Regions from separate parts of the Stenotrophomonas sp. YJH_SMC_123 genome, predicted to be linked through region 2. Evidence: riboswitches for the same ligand, from Rfam matches in the RefSeq annotation. Region 2 holds a riboswitch; the other holds the start of a gene.
What was found. A riboswitch is a leader RNA that binds a small molecule or an ion and turns the genes downstream of it on or off. The one in region 2 is predicted to bind glycine.

Region 1: it holds a riboswitch for glycine, as region 2 does, so the genes downstream of both, gcvP (aminomethyl-transferring glycine dehydrogenase) here and AC5P5W_RS08575 (trimeric intracellular cation channel family protein) in region 2, are expected to answer to the same signal.

The regions. Positions count from the first base shown of each region.
Region 1 covers NZ_JCAFRM010000002.1:97,974-101,611, reverse strand. Annotated here, with positions in the region: gene AC5P5W_RS05320 (multidrug effflux MFS transporter) at 6-1,232, opposite strand; glycine riboswitch at 1,531-1,633, shown strand; gene gcvP (aminomethyl-transferring glycine dehydrogenase) at 1,696-3,638, shown strand, end outside.
Region 2 covers NZ_JCAFRM010000003.1:100,353-103,990, reverse strand. Annotated here, with positions in the region: gene AC5P5W_RS08580 (3-deoxy-7-phosphoheptulonate synthase) at 225-1,298, shown strand; gene AC5P5W_RS08575 (trimeric intracellular cation channel family protein) at 1,561-2,178, opposite strand; glycine riboswitch at 2,261-2,366, opposite strand; glycine riboswitch at 2,380-2,469, opposite strand; gene AC5P5W_RS08570 (GIY-YIG nuclease family protein) at 2,510-2,785, shown strand; gene AC5P5W_RS08565 (nuclear transport factor 2 family protein) at 2,930-3,361, shown strand; gene AC5P5W_RS08560 (hypothetical protein) at 3,365-3,638, shown strand, end outside.

The DNA.
Region 1 (3,638 bases), on a different contig from region 2:
GCTGCTCAGTGACCCGTGCAGGCTGCCTGCGCCGCGCGTTCGCGCCGGTGTTCCCAGTACCAGAACACGAAGCCGGCGCCGAAGAACCCAGCCTGGCCCAACGCCAGGTGCAGCGGGCTGGCGCTGAGCAGCGGCGACACCACGCCGGCCACCACGGTGCTGATCATCAGCTGCACGAAGGCCTGCAGCGACGAGGCCAGGCCGCGCTGGTGCGGGTACATGTCCAGCACCGCCAGCGCCAGGATCGGGAAGATCAGCGCCATGCCCATGCCACCCAGGAAGATCGGCAGCACCGCCCACGGCAGCACGAACTGCGGCGCCAGCGCGACGTAGCCGACGTTCAGCAGCACCGACAGCGCGCACAGGCCGAAACCAATGGATACCTGGCGGGTGGGCGTGGTGTGCCCGGCCATGCGCCCGGACAGGAACGAGCCGGTGGTCATGCCGCCGATGGTGGGGATGAACAGCCAGGCGAAACCACCCTCGCCCAGGTGCAGGTGCTGCATCACGAACACCGGTGCCGAGGAGATGTACAGGAAGATGCCACCGAAACCGATGCTGCCGGCCAGCGCCAGGCGCAGGAAGCGCGGATTGAAACCGATGCGCACGTAATCACGCATCAGCACCCGCGGCGACAACGGAACGCGCGCTTCGAGCGGATGGGTCTCCGGCAGGTAGCGGGCGGTGGCCGCCAGCAGAACCAGTGCGAACACCACCAGGAACCAGAAGATCAGCGGCCAGCCAGCACCGCTGAGCAGGATCCAGCCACCGATGATCGGCGCGATCGCCGGGGCGATGCCGAACAGCATCGACACCTGGCTCATCAGCCGCTGCGCGTCGTGACCGTGGTACAGGTCGCGGATCACCGCGCGGCCGACGATCATGCCGACGCCTGCGGACAGGCCCTGCAGGGCGCGGAACCCCAGCAGCGTGGTCAGATCGGTGGACAGCGCACAGCCGACCGAGGCGCCGACGAACACCACCAGGCCGCCGAGGATCACCCGCTTGCGGCCCCAGGCATCGGACAGCGGGCCGTGTGCCAGGCTCATCAGGCCGTAGAACAGCAGGTACACGCTGATGGTCTGCTGCACCGCCACCTCGTCCACCGCCAGGCGCTGGGCCAGCTGCGGGAACGCGGGGAAGATGGTGTCGATCGAGAACGGACCGAACATGGCCAGGCCGGCGAGCAGCAGGGCCATGCGGCGGGTGGAAGGAGCAACAGCGGCGGTCATGGAGAAGGCGTCCGGCAGGGCCATGCGCGGCACGCACGGCGGCGCCAGTCCCCTGCAGCAGGGACGGCGCCAGATGAATTCGGGTATCCGCCCATCATAGGTGGGGATTGCGCCTGATGCCATGCAGCAGTGCACAAAACGCACGGGCGGGCCATCGGCCATTCAGGCGCCGCGGCCGGGCCCGCAGGCGGCTGGCGCGCCCGCAACGGGCTATAATCGGCGGGCAACACGGTGGGAGAAGCGGAACACCGCTGCCGAAGGCGCAACGCCCGTAATCGCTCAGGCCCGATACCACCCGTAACACAACTCTGGAGAGACCGGTTCGATCCGGCGCCGAAGGGGCACGAAGCCGCGGTTTTCCGCGCTTCCAAACTCTCAGGCAAAAGGACAGAGGGGCGCCCCGCAGACCGCCGACCGGCGGCTTGTGCCCGTGCGTGTGCCCTTTCCTGACGGATCCTTCGCCATGTCCCAGAACACCCCTTCCCTGCGTGAGCTCGAGCACCACAATGCGTTCGTCGAGCGCCACATCGGCCCCAACGATGCCGAGATCGCGCAGATGCTCGACGTCGTCGGCCACGCGTCGCTGGATGCGATGACCGATGCCATCGTACCGGCCAAGATCAAGTCGCCGGCGCCGCTGGCACTGCCGGAATCGATGACCGAAGTGCAGGCACTGGCGAAGATCCGTGCGATCGCCGACAAGAACACCGTGCTGCGCAGCTTCATCGGCCAGGGCTACTACGGTACCCACACGCCGAACGTGATCCTGCGCAACATCCTGGAAAACCCGGCCTGGTACACCGCCTACACCCCGTACCAGGCCGAGATCTCGCAGGGCCGCATGGAAGCGCTGATCAACTTCCAGACCCTGTGCGCCGACCTCACCGGCATGGAAATCGCCAACGCCTCGCTGCTGGACGAAGCCACCGCCGCAGCTGAAGCGATGACCCTGGCCAAGCGTTCGGCCAAGTCGAAGTCGGACACCTTCTTCGTGCACGACGCCGTGCACCCGCAGACCCTGGAACTGCTGCGTACCCGCGCCGAGCCCATGGGCATCGTGCTGCGCGTCGGCACCCCGGCCGAGGCACTGGAAGCAGAAGCCTTCGGCCTGCTGCTGCAGTACCCGGACACCTTCGGCCAGATCGGCGACTACAAGGCGCTGGTCGAGGCCGTGCACGCGCGCGGCGGCCTGGTGGCCGTGGCCACCGACCTGCTGGCGCTGACCCTGCTGGCCGCCCCGGGCGAATGGGGTGCGGACATCGTGGTCGGCAACAGCCAGCGTTTCGGCGTGCCGTTCGGCTTCGGCGGGCCGCACGCCGCATTCATGGCCTGCCGCGACGCCTACAAGCGCTCGATGCCGGGCCGCCTGATCGGCGTCTCGGTCGATGCCCAGGGCAACCCGGCCTACCGCCTGACCCTGCAGACCCGCGAGCAGCACATCCGCCGCGAGAAGGCCACCTCCAACATCTGTACCGCACAGGTGCTGCTGGCGGTGATGGCCTCGATGTATGCCGTGTACCACGGCCCGGAAGGCCTGACCCGCATCGCCCGGCGCACCCACCGCCTGGCCTCGATCCTGGCCGCCGCGCTGCGCGAGGCCGGCGTGCAGGTCGGTGGCGACTTCTTCGACACCCTGCATGTCACCGGCGTGCACGCCGATGAGATTCACGCCAAGGCCCGCGCCGCCGGTTACAACCTGCGTGCGATCGACAGCGACTCGGTCGGCATCAGCCTGGACGAGACCGCCACCCGCGCCGACGTGGTCGCACTGGCCGCCGTGTTCGGTGCGCAGGCCGACGTCGACGCGCTGGATGCCAGCACCGCCGATGCGCTGCCGGCCGGCCTGCTGCGCCAGTCCGCATTCCTGACCCATCCGGTGTTCAACACCCACCACAGCGAGCACGAACTGCTGCGCTACCTGCGCTCGCTGGCCGACAAGGACCTGGCGATGGACCGCACGATGATCCCGCTGGGCTCGTGCACCATGAAGCTCAACGCCACCGCCGAGATGATCCCGGTGACCTGGCCGGAGTTCTCGCAGATCCACCCGCTGGTGCCGGCCGACCAGGCGCTGGGCTACAAGGAACTCATCGACACGCTGGAAGCGATGCTGGTGGAATGCACCGGCTATGACGCGGTCAGCCTGCAGCCGAACTCCGGCGCGCAGGGCGAGTACGCCGGCCTGCTGGCGATCCGCGCCTACCACCGCTCGCGCGGCGAAGGCCACCGCGACATCTGCCTGATCCCGGATTCGGCGCACGGCACCAACCCGGCCTCGGCGCAGATGTGCGGCATGAAGGTGGTGGTGACCAAGACCGATGCCAACGGCAACGTCGACGTCGAGGACATCCGCCTCAACGCCGAGAAGTACAGCGACCGCCTGGCCGCGATCATGATGACCTACCC
Region 2 (3,638 bases):
GGATGAAACATTTTGCACTGCGCAAAAGCTGTGCTATCAATACACCCCATGAACGCAGCCGCCACCCGCTTTTACTGGTATTACTTTCCGAAGCCACTGGCGGAGGAAGGACTGCGCTCACCCTGAAGAAAGCTTCAGACGCATTCCCGAAAGCCGCCAGCGAACCTGGCGGCTTTTTTCATGCCGCCACGCTGGGGACCCCAACGTTCCGGAGATCTCCTGCAATGCCCCCGCACACCGACGACCTGCGCATCCGCACCATCGAACCGCTGACACCGCCTGCCCAGCTGCTGGCGATGCTGCCCTGTGACGATGAAGCCTCCGACACCGTCAGCGCCTCGCGCGCGGCCCTGCACCAGATCCTGCACGGCCGTGACGACCGCCTGGCAGTGGTGGTGGGCCCGTGCTCGATCCACGACCCGAAGGCCGCCATCGAATACGCCCAGCGCCTGAAGCCGCTGCGCGACGCGCTGGCCGGCGAACTGGAAATCGTCATGCGTGTGTACTTCGAGAAGCCGCGCACCACGGTGGGCTGGAAGGGCCTGATCAACGACCCGGACCTGGACGGCAGCTTCAGGATCGACAAGGGCCTGCGCATTGCCCGCGGCCTGCTGCGCGACATCAACAAGCTCGGCCTGCCGGCCGGTGTCGAATTCCTCGATGTGATCTCGCCGCAGTACATCGCCGACCTGGTGGCGTGGGGCGCGATCGGCGCGCGTACCACCGAAAGCCAGGTGCATCGTGAGCTGGCCTCGGGGCTGTCGTGCCCGGTCGGCTTCAAGAACGGCACCGATGGCAACGTCAAGATCGCCGCTGACGCGGTGGGTGCGGCGTCCAATCCGCATCACTTCCTGTCGGTCACCAAGCAGGGCGGCACCGCCATCGTGTCGACCACCGGCAATCCGGATTGCCATGTGATCCTGCGTGGCGGCAAGCAGCCGAACTACGACGCCGGCAGCGTCGCCGACGCCTGCCAGGTGCTGGCCAAGGCCAAGCTGCCGACGCGCCTGATGATCGACGCCAGCCACGCCAACAGCCTGAAAAACCCCGAGAACCAGCCGAAGGTGATCGAGGACATCGCTGTTCAGCTGGAAGACGGCGAACAGCGCATCGTTGGCGTGATGATCGAGAGCCATCTGGTCGGTGGCCGCCAGGAACTGGTGGAAGGCCAGCCGCTGGTCTACGGGCAGAGCATCACCGATGGCTGCATCGACTGGGACACCACCGTGACGGTGCTGGAGCGTCTGGCTGCGGCCGTGCGCGCCCGTCGCGACGTGAAGGTGTCCGAAGCAGCCTGATGGAAGCCGCCTGAGTGCGGCACGTGTGTGGATGGCGGCCAGCGCCTGCGGGGGTGCGGCCGCGATCAGGGCCGGTCGGAGTTGGAGGCCGGCCCATCTGCACCGGCGATGCGCCTGGCGCTGCGCATGAGCGACAGCGCCAGGTACATCGCCGGGGTGGTGATACCGCTTCCTGTAGCGTCGAGCCATGCCCGACCTGCGCGCGAAGCGCGTTGGTTTCCTGCAAAGAGCAGTCGAGCATGGCTCGACTTTACGAAGAGGCTCAATGCACTTCGTCGTGGTACACGAACTTCGGCATTTCCCAGCGGTAGTGGATCGCCAGCAGGCGCAACGCGAAGCCGCCGCCGAGGCAGCACAGGATCGCGGTGGCATCGGCCACGCCCCAGTGCAGCAGCAGCAGATAGGCCGCGCCGGTCAGCAGCGCGATGATCGCGTACAGCTCCTTCTGGAAGATGAGTGGCACCTCGTTGCAGAGGATGTCGCGCAGCACCCCGCCGAACGCGCCGGTCAGCATGCCGGCGATCAGCACGATCGGCATTGCATGGCCGGCTTCGCGCGCGATCGAGCAGCCGATCAGGGTGAAGGCGATCAGGCCCAGGCCATCGAGCACCAGGAAGGTGCGGCGGAAGTGGTGCATCCAGCGCGCCACCCAGGTGGCGATCAGCGCCGCGCATACGGTGAAGCCCAGGTACTCGGGATGCTTCACCCAGCCCAGCGGGTAGTGGCCGAGCAGGATGTCGCGCAGCGAGCCGCCACCGAGGGCGGTGACGCAGGCGATCATGACCACGCCGAACAGGTCCATGCGGCGGCGGCCGGCGGACAGTGCGCCGGTCATGGCTTCGGCGGAAATGGCGATCAGGTAGATGATGGACAGCAGCATGGGACAGGCTCCGGGCGCGGTGGGGCCGGCCATGCGCGACCACCGCCACTGCCTGCGCAATGACGGGATGACGATGACCGGTGCCGCTCCCGCTGTCCTTTTGCCTGAGAGTTCAGCGGCATGGGCCGCGTGCCCCTTCGGCGGATCGTCCCGGGCATGCCCGGTGACCTCTCTCCAGCTCGGCGAGTCGAATGCATGGTTGGTGGGATTCCAGCCCACCGGCCTGAGCGATCATGGGAGCCTGCGCCTTCGGCGGGCGCCAGCGCGGCGCCTCTCTCCTGCATTCGGTCGCCAGTATATCCGCTGCAGTGCAGCACGGCATAATCCAGGCATGGCCCCATCCCTCCGCCCGTGGTTCCTGTACCTGCTCGAATGCCGCGATGGCAGCTATTACGCCGGCATCAGCACCGATGTGGAGGCGCGTTTCGCCGCCCATCAGGCCGGCAAGGGCGCGCGCTACACCCGGGCCCGGCCGCCGCTGCGCGTGCTGGCCGTGCGCGAGTACCCGGACCGGGCCGCGGCCTCGCGGGCCGAGTGGCAACTCAAGCAGCAGCCCCGCGAACGCAAGCTGGCCTGGCTGCAGGCAACGGATCCTGCGCTTCTGTAGAGCCGAGCCCACGCTCGGCTGTTGTTCCGTCTGCCCGATGCGGGAGCCGAGCATGGGCTCGGCTCTACAGTAGATCCACGTCATGCGTGGATGGGCCATTCGGTCCATGCGATGATCGCCCCGCGCCCAGAGCTGGAGACCCGGATGTCCACGATCGCCCTGCTGTTCGCTCTCTCCGCAGCAACGAGCCCTGCCGCCGACCCCGCCACGATCGCGGCCGTCGAAGCCACCTGCCACGACTACGTCGATGGCCAGCTGGAGGCCGATCCGCAGCGCGTCGCCCGTTCGCTGCACCCGGACCTGGCCAAGCGCGCGGTCCTCGGCGATACACCCGACGAGCGCCTGGGCCTGCGCCGGATGTCGAAGGAAGAGCTGGTCTCGCTGACGAAACAGGGCGCGCTGAAGACCCCGAAGGATCAATGGGATCGCCGCTGCACGGTGCTGGACGTGACCGGCAACGCGGCCTCGGTGCGGCTGGAAACCCCGTGGTTCGTCGACTACTTCCACATGGGGCGTTTCGACCAGCGCTGGGTCATCGTCAACGCACTGTGGTACCCGAAACCGAAGGCGCACTGAGCGATGCGTGCCGCCGGCAACGCATGGATCTCCGTCATCGTGCTGGTCGCCGGCATCGCGCTGCTGCCTGGCCTGCTGTATCTGCTCGGGCTGGCATTGGTGGACGGTCGGCCGAAGCCGGCCGACCGCGCGCCCAGTGGCGTGGCTGCGTGCAGCGGTGAGCCACGGGCGGGATACCAGCCGATGAACCCCTGGCGCTTCACCGCCCAGTTCTTCGACAAGGACGGGATGAAGAACAAGGTGCCTGAAGTGGAGCGGGAGGCCTTCTGGATTGCCC